DNA from 3 places in the Paenibacillus cucumis (ex Kampfer et al. 2016) genome. Region 1 is predicted to be linked to each of the others. Evidence: riboswitches for the same ligand, from Rfam matches in the RefSeq annotation. Region 1 holds a riboswitch; each other region holds the start of a gene.
What was found. Region 1 has a riboswitch for S-adenosylmethionine ahead of H7T88_RS19675 (methionine ABC transporter ATP-binding protein). Riboswitches for the same ligand answer to the same signal wherever they lie in the genome.

Region 1 (4,599 bases):
GTTTACCTCGCCATACTTCCAGGGCTGCTCCGGGAATGGAGCGAATGATCTGTACAATGGAGCCTGAATGCTGGTTTTCCGAAGAGTCATTTCTGGTGGAAGTCATGAATGGAACATCCTTTCATGAATATCTGTGTTTGATATGCCAGGACTTGTGGTTATTCTAAGTATGCGCTGAACATTTGACTTCCAATCACCAATTTGCTTCACTTAGAGGGAGACGAGGTACAGAAAGGGAGATGTGACAATGGAACAGATTACATCCAAGCCGGAATTTGATGTGGCGATTCAATCTCCACGTTTGACAGTGGCCGTATTTAAGGCAGACTGGTGCGGGGATTGCAAATACATCGATCCGTTTATGCCTGAGGTGGAAACGAAGTATTCACGTGACTTGACCCTGATTGAAGTGGATGTTGATCAGGTGGGTACAGTAAGTCAGGAGCAAAATATTTTGGGTATTCCAAGTTTTGTAGCTTACACAGATGGACGTGAACTGGTGCGCTACGTGAACAAGCTACGTAAGTCGAGAGAAGAGATTGAGCAGTTTTTGGATCGTGCGGTTGAGGTCTACAATACCATTCACAAGTAAGGCCTAAGTGCATCGCAGGGAATGAATGTCTTCAAGACAGGGTAGACTGTAAGATAGGTATGCAAATACAAGGCTGTCGGTTGAGCCGTCTTCAGGCTTAAGACTGCCTTGTTTTTATTTGACTTGAGGTGAGTAGCTTAAGGCTACCGAGATGGGTAGGGGCCTACATACATAAATTCGAAATATAATGACCTGCTGGTCAAAATTTTAATAGACGTTAACATTTTGTCACAAAGCGCGGCGTCAATGATGCTTTTATCCGGTATAATGGATTTAGTTGTGAAATTAGTGTCAAAGTACAAAACAAGTGCTGTAATGAGCCTTCTTATGGAAACAACACTAGCAACAATAATGAATCGGCATTGATTATCAAGCGAAGAAACTTCTTCGCCATCTTAAACCAACAGCGGGTGAGAAAAAATTGAAGCACTTAACATTGTTTAAATGGTTAACCGTATTGACCTGTCTCGTTATGTTCCTGGCTACCTTTGGCGGCGGGATCGTGACGAAAACCGAATCGGGCCTTGGCTGCGGAACACAGTGGCCTTTATGTAACGGTAAGCTTGTACCAGCACATACTGTTGCCTCTCTGATTGAATATTCCCACCGTGCTGTCAGCGCACTGGCAGGACTACTGTCCATCGCATCTTTTGTTGCCTTCTTACGCTTTGGCAAACAGCGTCGTGATTTGCAATTGTTCTCGTTTCTAACCCTTTTATTTGTGATTATTCAGGGAATCATGGGCGCTTTCGCCGTTGTGTTCTCGCAATCTTCCGCGGTCATGGCTCTACACTTTGGGTTCGCACTCATTGCTTTTGCCAGTTCATTGATGATGGCTCTCGGGATTAGGCAAGAGGCGAGATATGGCGGTTTGGAACGTCTGAACCAGTATCCGCGCGTTAGTAAGGGATTTCGTAACCTGGTCTGGTTTTCAACCATCTATACGTACCTGGTCGTGTACACAGGCGCATTTGTAAGCCATACGAATTCGGCTGGCGGGTGTTCCGGATTCCCGCTATGTAATGGGCAGATTGTGCCTGAACTTTCTGGCGGGGTAGCTGTGGCCTTTGCCCATCGTCTGGCAGCTGTGTCACTCGTGATCGTAATCGCGATCCTAGGACATTTTGCTTACCGTAAACACCCGGACAACCGTGAATTGCGGACACTCGGTGTGTTATCCGTCGTTTTAATTCTGTTGCAAGTGGTTATCGGTATGTTCATGATGTGGACGATTAATCGCCCGGAAGTTTACATGTTTGTGGCGCTGGCACATATGCTGGATATCGCTATACTGTTCGGTATCTTGACCTATATGAGCTTCCTTGTGTACAAGCTGCACCGCCCGGTGAACCGTTTCTAAACAGCTTATGAATTTAGTGTTTAAAAAAAGTGAGTTTATTACATTGTCCTGAAGCTGCGCTGGGCCATGTTGGAAAGTCCACCATCCGGTGATGTAGATCATTGGAGAGGTGGACTTTTGTTTGATGTCGGAGGTAGCAGGGCAACCTAAATCAAGTTGTAACGATTAACCGAACGTCACATAGCGCTTTAATTCATCTTCAGCTGTTCAACAGCTGTGAAAACATATATATTTTGCATCATCAGTGGAAAGAGGAGGTCTTCTATGCTACGTACGTTACTGGGAGAAAAGCCACGAGTGAATCAAGGGAAACTGAAACAAGCCATGGATACCATGGCGTTTACACTGGAGTCTTTTGAAAAACAGATGTATGTGGATCATGATCCGAACCATGATTATCGGAAGCTGTATGTATGGACACAGGGACTAATCTCTTCGTTGGATGAACTGGAGCAGAGTTATTTTGCCGCCGCACATTTTCGTAAAAAAGTAGTTGCAGGTTCAACGCGCGATATGAGTTCTGCTGAGAAATCTGAGTATGCCCGGTACGTTTATTTTTATAAAGATGCCTTTATTCGGTGCTTCGCGATTCTGGACAAATTGGGTACGGTCTTGAATGAAGTTTTCCAACTAAATACATCCAAAACCAAAGTGCATTTCTCCTATTATACCGTTCTGAGGCAATTCGAATATTATCGGGATCATCATGAGTTGGCGCAGCAATTAATTAAGATTAAGGAAGCGTACCGAGAACCGATGAGCAGATTGCGAAAGCGACGTAATATGGAGATTCATTACATGAATTCGGAAATGCAGGATGATTTGTGGCAGTTACATCAGACGTTGCGTGGCAAAGTGAAGCTGGAGGATCTGGATCAGCATCTTCTCGAGATGCAGCAAGGTGTAGATATGGTCTGTGAAACACTGAATATGGCCTATCGATACATCAATCGAATCTGGCGTAAACAGATTTTGAAACATTAGGTATAGCAATGATTTTAAATAATACCATTTGACAAATCGGAATACTTTGATTATACTGAGTTCCAGATCGAATCTTACATGGAATCGTGTCTTCAATACAGCATTTGATGCAGTTCGGTCATTATACTTGACGAACTACATGAAACTATATAATCCTACAACTTTATATTTCTCTTATCGAGAGTGGCGGAGGGACAGGCCCGATGAAGCCCGGCAACCGATCAACGATGATGACATGAATGGTTATCCTTGTTGATGTTAGGTGCTAATTCCTACAGAATCATGTTGCACATGATTTTGGCAGATGAGAAGGTCATTTCACGTGAAGAGCCATCTTTGTATCTGCAAAGGGCTCTTTTTTTGCGTAGAACGGGGAGTTTTCCCTTCCTTCGGGTAAAGATATATGTAGGTGATGGGGAAGGAGCAGTATTAGTGATTGAATTGGTTGGATTAACCAAAACATATGGCAGACGTGCCAAAACAACGACGGCGTTGTCACACCTTGATCTGAAGATTCAGAAGGGTGAGATTTTTGGAGTTATTGGTCACTCAGGTGCAGGGAAAAGCACATTGATCCGATGTATCAATTTACTTGAGCGCCCGACAGAAGGTGAGGTTTGGGTCGATGGTATTAACCTGACTGAGCTTAGCAAAAGTGAACTACAGCAGCAAAGACGCAAGATTGGTATGATCTTTCAGCATTTTAATCTGCTGTCTTCCGCAACGGTATACGACAATGTGGCTTTCCCTTTAAAACTGGTCAACACACCTAAGGATGCGATTGATCGCAAGGTGAAGGAAATGCTCGCTCTGGTTGGTCTGGAGCAGCATAGCAGCAAATATCCGGCACAGCTGTCTGGCGGACAGAAGCAACGGGTAGGGATAGCGAGAGCTCTGGCAAGTGACCCGAGTGTACTTCTTTGTGATGAGGCAACTTCGGCACTTGATCCGCAAACAACAAATTCGATTCTGAAGTTATTGCTGGATATTAATGAAAAGTATAATCTGACCATTGTGCTGATTACACACGAGATGCATGTCATCCAGAACATTTGCGACCGGGTAGCCGTTATCCATCAAGGTGGCATCGTGGAGCAAGGCCCAGTGACGGAAGTGTTCCTGAAACCGCAACATGCGATCACGCGGGATTTTGTCTCACGTGACAGCGAAGGTGGACTGGCACTGGAGGAAACGGTTATGGCAAATGCAGGGACGGAGTTGCCAGCAGGTGTTTCTTCCAAGTTAGTGAAGGTTTCATTTCTTGGAGATAAAACCTATGAGGCGATTCTGTCGAGAACAGTTCGTAAAACAGGTGTGGATTTCGCTATTCTGCAAGGTACAATCTCTACAATCAAGCAGGTTCCTTACGGTCAACTGACGGTACGTTTTGAAGGTGACTCCGCTGCGATTGAACAGACCTTGTCTGAACTAACCGCAGAAGGACTTGATGTGGAGGTGCTCCGATAATGGATTTTTCCAAAGTACGCTGGGAAGAGGTCGGTACGGCCTCCATTGAAACATTGCAGATTCTTGCTGTATCCGGTTTGTTTACTGTTCTCTTGGGTTTGCCCCTTGGTGTCATTCTGTTTATGACAGGCCGTTCGGCTTCACCTAGTTCAAAGCTAACCTACATCATATTATCTGTTATTGTTAATATTTTACG
Region 2 (4,599 bases), on a different contig from region 1:
TTTGAGCGCTTCGAATCATTATTGCTGGTCATCTGGATTTTGCAGATTTTTTCTACATTTGCCATCACCCATTATTGCGCTTCTGTGGGGATTCGTGATCTGTTTAAAGCTAAAAAGATGCGGACCATTATGTACTGTCTTCTACCGTTTATCTATTTGGCAGCCATGGTTCCCAAAAATGTATATGAAACATTTGCACTAGGTGACATGCTGGGCAATGCATCTGTCGTTTTGTTTGCCATCATGCCTTTGGTATTGTTACTGCTGAGCATTATTCGAAAAAAGGGAGGTAAGCATGCATGATTCCAATCCGGTGGATGCGTATCATCTCTGCGTTACTGATTCTCGGTCTGATCTCCGGGTGCTGGAGCAGCCGGGAAATTGAGGATTTGAGCCTGTATGTTGGTCTCGGCATTGATGTTGGCAAGGAAACCGAGTTTGAGAAAAAAATAGCAGCCCAGGGAGGGGGCTATCCCAAAGAAGATAATGTCACCGCAACCGTTCAGATTGCTCCAGGGAAATCGAGTGGTCAGCAGAGCGATGAGGGAGGGTCACCTTCTTCTGGAAAATCATCCTACTCCAATGAACAACTTACCGGGGATTCGTTGCTTCAAATATTTCGTCAGTTTTCCTTACGCCGAGATCGTCCGCTCATTGGACATCATCTGAAAGTTATCGTGATTTCCAAAGATATTGCTAAAAAGTATGGACTACAACAGTTGCTTGATTTTGTGCTGCGGGATAACGATATTCGCCCCAATTGCCTTGTGCTGATTAGCCATCACCGTGCGCTGGATGTACTCACTTCGAGAGATCCTTCCCGGATTCCAGCCTTTTATCTTACGGGTATCACAAATAATTCGTACATCTCCAATAAGATACTGGAGCCGGTTTCGCTAGCCAAACTGGATGCGGAGATGCAGTCTGGATCCAGCTTTTTGCTTCAAAATGTGTTGAATGCAGATGGCGAGGATAAATTTTCAGGAGGCAGCATCTTTAAAGCGAAGACAACGAAATATATCGGGGAGCTTAGCCAAACCGACCTGGAAGCATTATCTTGGATTAAGCCCAAGGAAAAGGCGGGCGGGGTCATTAAAACATACAGTAAAGAAGGCTTCACTGTCCTCTATGAAATTAAGAAAAAGACCACAAAAATCATTCCGAAGGTAGTTCGAGGGGACATCTCATTTCACGTCAAGGCAGAGTCCGAAGGCTGGCTAATGGAGGATTGGCGTTCCCCTGAAAAAGAAGAGAAGGGAGCCTATCTGAAGGAACTGGAGAAGGATTTTGCCAAAATCGTAGATCAACAGATCGATCAAATGCTCTATAAACTCCAGCATACGTATAAAGCTGACGTTGCCGGTTTTCGGGACAGCATTCGCATCCATTATCCAAAAACGTGGAAAAAGGTAAAAGATAACTGGGATGAAGTGTTTGCGACAGTACCTATTACCTATGAGATTAAAACGAGTATTATAAATCCGGGTTCCTCTACAGAGTAGCTCTATACTCCCGTTCGCAAAAACTTTATGTGTTAATTTCAGCACAAGAATATGGAAAGCTCTGCTTGGGTCGGTTATCGTGTTTATTTAAATGTTGACACATCAGGCAGCAGTCGATATAGTTATACAAAATCATTTTCTTATCCAGAGAGGTGGAGGGACTGGCCCTTAGAAACCTCAGCAACAGATCTGAAGGATACTGTGCTAATTCCAGCGGGTGAAAGCCTGATAGATAGGAGCGTTTGTTTTTATTTGTCAGTTACGGCGCACTCTTCAGGAAAGAGTGGGTCTTTTTTGTTTGTTCTGGATGAAGAAGCAGGGAGCAGGTTATATGGAGAATAGTAACGATAAAGGCCAATTTCAGCGAAAAATGCAAACGAGGCATGTAGTTATGCTCTCTCTTGGTGGCGTCATAGGAACAGGACTGTTCCTTAGCTCAGGGTATACCATTCAACAAGCCGGACCGCTCGGTACGATTTTGTCCTATTTGATCGGTGCTTTGGTGGTGTACCTGGTGATGCTCTGTCTTGGCGAACTGTCTGTGCATATGCCGGAGACGGGTGCATTCCATAGTTATGCGGCTAAATACATTGGACCAGCGACAGGATACACGGTGGCCTGGCTGTACTGGCTTACTTGGACCGTAGCGCTCGGATCAGAATTTACAGCCGCAGGACTGCTTATGCAACGCTGGTTTCCGTCTGTGAACGTCTGGATCTGGAGTGCGTTGTTTGCCGTGATGATCTTCCTGTTTAATGCGTTCACGGTAAAACTTTTTGCCGAATCAGAATTTTGGTTCTCCTTGGTGAAAGTGATGACGATTGTCATCTTTATTATTCTTGGTGGTGCTGCCATGTTTGGTATTATTCCGATGGCAAATGCTGAACCGGCTCCGTTCTTTTCCAACATTACAGCGTCTGGGTGGTTCCCATACGGGGCAACTGCGATTCTGATGACGATGCTGGCGGTCAATTTTGCCTTTTCGGGTACGGAACTGATTGGTATTGCCGCAGGCGAAACGGAAAATCCGGAAAAAACCATTCCGAAGGCCATTCACACCACGCTGTGGCGTTTGATTATTTTCTTTATTGGCACGATCGTTATTCTGTCTGCTTTGTTGCCGATGTCAGATGCGAGCGTGCTGGAGAGTCCGTTCGTTGCTGTCATGGAGCGGATCGGTGTTCCATATGCCGCCGACATCATGAACTTTGTTATTTTAACGGCGATTCTATCGGCAGCGAATTCGGGGTTATATGCTTCATCACGGATGCTCTGGTCATTGGCGGATAAAAAGACGATCTCTCCATGGTTTGCGCGCCTGACGAAACGCGGAGTACCTTTCAATGCGCTTGTGCTCAGCATGGCTGGTGGAGCACTGGCTTTATTGTCCAGCATCATTGCACCCGGGACGGTCTATATTACACTTGTATCCATCTCGGGTCTTGCTGTGGTAGTTGTCTGGATGAGCATCAGCGTGTCTCAATACATGTTCCGTAGACAGTATCTGCGGGAAGGACATGACGTGAAAGACCTGGTTTACCGAACGCCGCTGTATCCATTTGTGCCTATCGTTTCATTTGTATTGTGCCTCGCATCCTGCATAGGTATCGCTTTTGACCCAACACAGCGGATTGCTTTATACTGTGGTATTCCATTCATTATTTTGTGTTATATCGTGTATTATTGGACGGATCGTACGAAGAAGAAAAGAGGGCTGACTTCATGACTCAACGTGAGCAAACGAATGATATAAATGTGGTTCAACGTATTCTGGACGAGTATCGAATTATGATTCTGGATGGAGCACTGGCGACGGAACTGGAACAGCATGGCTGTGATCTGGATGACCCGCTCTGGTCTGCACGTGTGTTGCTGGAGAACCCGGATGTTATCGTGAACGTGCATGCTGATTATTTCCGAGCAGGGGCAGATTGTGCAATAACCTCCAGTTATCAGGCAACAGTGGAGGGCTTCCGCAAGCGTGGCATTGGAGAAGAGGCTGCCCTGGATCTGATTCGCAAAACAGTAGAGCTGGCGGCGAAGGCCAGAGATGATGTGTGGGCAGAAGTGCAGGGAGCCACAGTAGCTGAAGGTTCAACAGGACAGCTTGTTGACATTTCTTCGGGACGAGCCGAGAACGTGGGGAACGAGCAGAGTGAATATCGTACTGGTGAACACACTAGTGGCGAGAAGTTGCGTCGTCCGCGACCTGTCGTTGCTGGCTCTGTCGGCCCATACGGTGCCTATCTGGCAGATGGTTCGGAATATGTGGGACATTACGGTGTATCAGATGAGACACTGGCTGCATTTCACCGACCTCGCATGGCTGCGCTAATTGAAGCAGGAGCTGACATTCTGGCCTTCGAGACGATTCCTTCGTTGCAGGAGGCTCGTGTTCTTGTAGAATTGCTTAAGGAGTTTCCAGAGGCTTATGCGTGGCTTTCTTTTTCATTAAAAGATGGGACAAGCATCAGCGAGGGAACATCGCTTGAGGTATGCGCACAGACATTTGGCTCTGAACGGCAGATTGCGGCAATCGGCCTGAATTGCGCTCCAATGGAAGTGGTCACAGAAGCCATTGGTATCCTGCGCCAAGCCTGCGATAAACCGATCATCGTGTACCCGAATTCAGGCGAGATTTACGATGCCGAGACCAAAACATGGAGCGGGCAAGGCTCTTGTGGCAGCATGAAGGATGCATCGGAACAATGGGTTGCTGCTGGTGCGCAGATTATTGGCGGATGCTGCCGCACAACACCACATCAGATTAGCGAGCTGGCGAAGAAGTGGCGTAGTTAGTAGCCCGAATTTTTTATAGAACAAACCTGAATAAGAACATAAAAATGTATATAAACATAAAAAACTTATATAATCTCCAAGAGCCCGTACCTTTTTCTAAATAGGTAAGGGCTCTTTTAGGTTCCTTTTAGGTTATTCAATAACTAACATACGTGGTGATGCCTTGCGAATTTCCTGAGATGCCAGCCAGCATCCAATCGTCGCTGCCAATATACTCAAACAGGCGAATAGCAGAATGCCCCATCCATTCAGAACCAAGGGAAGGTGTACGATTCCATATCCTGAGAGAACTTGTTCA
Region 3 (4,599 bases), on a different contig from region 1:
CAAGTCAACAAGCAAGTAGAGAAGACGATCTGGACTGCTGATTTCCTGTTCCCAGAGAATCGGCTTCAATGTACGTAGTTCGCTGATCTTTTGTTTGGTAACCGTAATGATAAAATGTCTACCGAGAAAGAGATTGACTGCACGCAGGAAGATCTCTTCATCATCGAAACGAATGCTATTAATCACGATAAAATAATGGTTCTCATAAATCTCAATCTTCGGACGCTGTTCTTCATCACTCAAGCAATCTTCAACAGCCAGATCATGCATGGAGAACAGCGGCTGAAGTACAGCCAAATCGTCCACGTCCGCATCAATCCAGTAGAATCCTTCTGCTGGTGGAGTCAGCGCTTGCTGAATGTCATCCACCGGGATAAATACACCGTTGTTAACCAACCGGATTTTCATGTTATCTACTCCTTCTGCACCCGCCGTCTTGGCGGATTTTCATCGTTAATATGGGCGCAAAAGAACAGATCAGCCGGTCGGCAGCGGAGCCTGTTATCAGGACTGTACTGCGTCATCAATCTATAATCAAACGGAAGAAACGTCCCGCTGCCGACATGCTGATGTCAATTCTCTATGCAGTTGTTCGGAATTCGACTGCCAGTTGGGCCTCGGGTCGCCATCCATTTAATATGTCACCTCTCACATAAGGGCTTATAAACACTTGTCTAGTATACCGCTGGTCTAGGGTGCTTTCAAGCGCAAAAATGTGTCTATTTCACGCTCTGAGGCAGTGTATGACAACGGATGATGAACGGTTCCGAGTTTAGGTTCAAAACCAATCAACTGGTTCTTGACGTGAGGGCAGTAATGTTTTAAAGTAAAAGTTAATATATCTGAATTAAAATTGAATACAGCGAAATCTTATCAAGAGTAGGTGGAGGGACCAGCCCGATGAAACCCGGCAACCGGCGATATAACGCACGGTGCTAATTCTTGCAGCGACCAAGCATCCTTGTGATGCTGTTGTAACTGAGAGATGAGAGAGGCGCATATCTGTTTACATATGACCTTTCTCGGAATCCGAGAGAGGTCTTTGTCATATGCAGAGCTTCTCAGAGCGTGATTTTCGCACCAGATGCGACCCATGAAAAAGGAGGAGTCAACTCACTATGCCAATTAAAATTCCAGACACATTACCAGCCAAAGAAGTGCTTGAGAGCGAGAATATTTTCGTCATGGACGAATCATCCGCATACAAGCAGGATATTCGTCCGCTCCGGATCGCCATACTGAATCTGATGCCTACGAAGGAAACGACGGAAACGCAATTGCTTCGTCTGGTAGGTAATACACCGATTCAAGTGGATGTTGTGCTGGTACACCCCAAATCCCACACTTCCAAGAACACATCTCAAGAATACTTGGATCTGTTTTATAAAACATTTGATGAGATCCAGCATCGCCGTTTTGACGGGATGATCATTACCGGTGCACCGGTAGAGCAAATGGATTTTGAGGACGTGAATTATTGGGAAGAGATTCAGGAAATCTTTGAATGGACCAAAACGAATGTAACTTCGACGATGCATATATGTTGGGCTTCTCAAGCAGGTCTATACCACCATTTTGATGTACCCAAAGTTCCGCTGGATGAAAAGTGTTTTGGCGTATTCCCGCATACGATCAACAAACCTCATGTTCCGATACTGCGTGGATTTGATGAAGTGTTCAACGTTCCACACTCCCGTCACACGGAGGTAAGACGTGAGGATATTGAGAAAAATGATAAACTCGAAATTTTGGCAGAGTCCGAAGAAGCAGGAGTATTCCTGGTTGCCACCAAGGACGGTAAGCAAATTTTTGCCACAGGACATGCCGAGTATGATCCGTTTTCATTGAAATGGGAATATGACCGTGATGTTGCCAAGGGATTGGACATCGCGCTGCCGAAGTACTACTATCCAAAGGACGATCCTTCTCGGATACCTCCGGCTACATGGCGTGCACACGCTAACTTATTATTCTCTAACTGGCTCAATTACTATGTGTATCAGGAAACCCCTTACGATATTGGCCCACAAATCTAATCAAGATTACAGGAGGATGCAGTAATGGAAGATAACAAGTTGAAAATTGAAAGCCGTTTAGCTCAAATTGGGTCCATCAATGAACCCGTAACAGGTGCTGTTAACTTTCCGATCTATCAATCCACTGCGTTTCGTCACCCGAAGCTGGGACAAAGCACGGGGTTTGATTACATCCGTACAACAAACCCAACGCGCAAAGTGTTAGAGGAAGCAGCAGCGGCTCTGGAGTCCGGTGATGCAGGTTTTGCTTGTAGCTCGGGCATGGCAGCACTGCAAACGATCTTTGCGATGTTCGGCCAAGGGGATCACCTGATCGTTTCTCTTGACCTGTATGGCGGTACATATCGCCTGTTGGAACGGATTTTATCCCGGTTCGGTGTAACCGCAAGTTATGTAGATACGAACGATCTGGAAGCATTGGAGAACATCCGTCAGCCGAATACAAAGGCTGTTTTCATCGAGACACCAACTAATCCGCTCATGATGATTACGGACATTCAAGCTGTTGCTTCTTGGGCGAAAAAACACAATCTATTAACCATTGTAGATAATACGCTACTGACTCCATTCTTCCAGCGTCCGATTGAACTTGGTGCCGATATTATCATCCATAGTGCGACTAAATATCTGGGCGGACATAATGATGTGCTCGCTGGATTGATCATCACCAAAGGTGAAGCCTTGTCTGCCGAGATGGCGTTCCTTCATAATTCCATTGGAGCTGTGTTATCACCGAGTGATTCATATCAATTGATGAAAGGCATGAAAACACTGGCTCTTCGCATGGAACGTCATGAATATAACGCCCTAACGATTGCGAAGTTCCTCTTGGAACATCCGGCTGTAGCTGAAGTGTTCCACCCTGGTTTGTCCGATCACCCTGGATATGAAGTTCAGCGTAAGCAGTCTTCCGGCAATACAGGCATTTTTTCGTTTAAAGTGAAGGATGCACGCTATGTTGAGCCATTGCTGCGTCATATCCAATTGATTGCATTTGCAGAAAGTCTCGGTGGTGTAGAATCACTCATGACCTATCCTGCGGTACAGACCCATGCGGATATTCCGCTTGAAATTCGCGACGCTGTAGGTGTGGACGATCGTCTGCTTCGCTTCTCGGTAGGCATCGAACATGCAGAAGATTTGATCGCGGATCTGAATGAAGCATTGCTGGCAGCACAGAAGGAAGTTGAAGGAGGCGTAACCTCATGAGTGAATCGAGTAACCATAAGCCCAGTACGTCGGAGCTGAAGTTTGACACCAAGCTGCTTCACTTTGGAGATGAAATTGATAAAACAACAGGTGCCTCAAGTGTACCGATTTATCAAGCTTCCACGTTCCATCACTTTGATATCTTTAATCCGCCGCAACATGATTATAGCCGTTCAGGTAATCCGACTCGTCAGGCTCTGGAAGATTACATTGCGCTCCTTGAGGGCGGGGTACGCGGATTTGCATACTCGTCAGGGATGTCTGCAATCTCCAGTGTGTTCATGATGTTCTCCGCAGGGGATCATATCATCGTAACGGAAGATGTATACGGTGGAACATATCGTCTACTCACAACGATACTAAGTCGGATGCAGATAGAGACTACTTTTGTTGACATGACCGACATTGAACAAGTCAAAGCAGCAATCAAGCCTAACACGAAGGCCGTATACATGGAAACACCTTCCAATCCGACCTTGAAGATTACGGATATTGCCGCAGTGACGTCCTGGTCCAAGGAGCATGATTTGATTACCATTCTGGATAATACGTTTATGACACCGTACTATCAGCGTCCTATTGAGCTCGGCGTAGATATCGTTGTACATAGTGCTACGAAGTTTCTCGGTGGTCACAGTGATGTGCTGGCTGGTCTGGCTGTTGCGCGTACAGACGAGCTGGGCAGACAATTGAAACAGTTGCAAAACGGACTAGGTACCGTTCTCGGAGCTCAGGAATCTTGGCTTCTGATGCGCGGGATGAAGACCCTGGGTGCGCGGATGGCTCACAGTGAACAGAGTACTGCCAAACTGGCCGTATGGCTCAAAGGGCGTCAGGATATAACAGCCGTGTATTACCCTGGACTTGAGGATCATCCGGGCCGTGAAGCGCATGAGCGTCAGTCGACAGGTTACGGTGCCGTAGTATCGTTTGACGTCGGTTCAGGTGATCGTGCAAAAGCTGTCCTGAATCAGGTGAAACTGCCCATTGTAGCTGTAAGTCTGGGAGCAGTGGAGAGCATACTTTCGTACCCAACGATGATGTCTCATGCAGCTATGCCTGCGGAAGTTCGACATGAGCGTGGAATTACCGATGGATTGCTGCGTTTCTCTGTAGGGCTTGAGGATATTGATGATCTGATTGCTGATCTCGAGCAAGCGTTGCAGGCTACGCTATAAATTGAACGACTAAATAGGTGCATTTTAAAATCGGATGCAGCTAGCATTCAAACGGTTTTCATATGTCAAAATTTTAACTTATTTTATAAGCACCTTTTCATAAGGTGCTTTTTTTCACATGTAACCTGTGTTACGATATGTAGAGTACAAAAATGCGATATTACAGCCACGACTTG

Region 2: another riboswitch for S-adenosylmethionine. It lies ahead of mmuP (S-methylmethionine permease); the one in region 1 lies ahead of H7T88_RS19675 (methionine ABC transporter ATP-binding protein).
Region 3: another riboswitch for S-adenosylmethionine. It lies ahead of metA (homoserine O-acetyltransferase MetA); the one in region 1 lies ahead of H7T88_RS19675 (methionine ABC transporter ATP-binding protein).

The regions. Positions count from the first base shown of each region.
Region 1 is NZ_JACLIC010000033.1:65,752-70,350, reverse strand. Features, by position in the region: gene H7T88_RS19695 (DUF2515 family protein) at 1-106, opposite strand, end outside; gene H7T88_RS19690 (thioredoxin family protein) at 248-592, shown strand; gene H7T88_RS19685 (COX15/CtaA family protein) at 1,014-1,952, shown strand; gene H7T88_RS19680 (Cthe_2314 family HEPN domain-containing protein) at 2,217-2,936, shown strand; SAM riboswitch class I at 3,108-3,247, shown strand; gene H7T88_RS19675 (methionine ABC transporter ATP-binding protein) at 3,369-4,403, shown strand; gene H7T88_RS19670 (methionine ABC transporter permease) at 4,403-4,599, shown strand, end outside.
Region 2 is NZ_JACLIC010000006.1:62,554-67,152, forward strand. Features, by position in the region: gene H7T88_RS02885 (GerAB/ArcD/ProY family transporter) at 1-303, shown strand, start outside; gene H7T88_RS02890 (Ger(x)C family spore germination protein) at 300-1,502, shown strand; SAM riboswitch class I at 1,640-1,741, shown strand; gene mmuP (S-methylmethionine permease) at 1,834-3,228, shown strand; gene mmuM (homocysteine S-methyltransferase) at 3,225-4,301, shown strand; gene H7T88_RS02905 (ABC transporter permease) at 4,434-4,599, opposite strand, start outside.
Region 3 is NZ_JACLIC010000002.1:6,366-10,964, forward strand. Features, by position in the region: gene corA (magnesium/cobalt transporter CorA) at 1-408, opposite strand, end outside; SAM riboswitch class I at 868-992, shown strand; gene metA (homoserine O-acetyltransferase MetA) at 1,119-2,036, shown strand; gene H7T88_RS00050 (aminotransferase class I/II-fold pyridoxal phosphate-dependent enzyme) at 2,061-3,245, shown strand; gene H7T88_RS00055 (trans-sulfuration enzyme family protein) at 3,242-4,423, shown strand.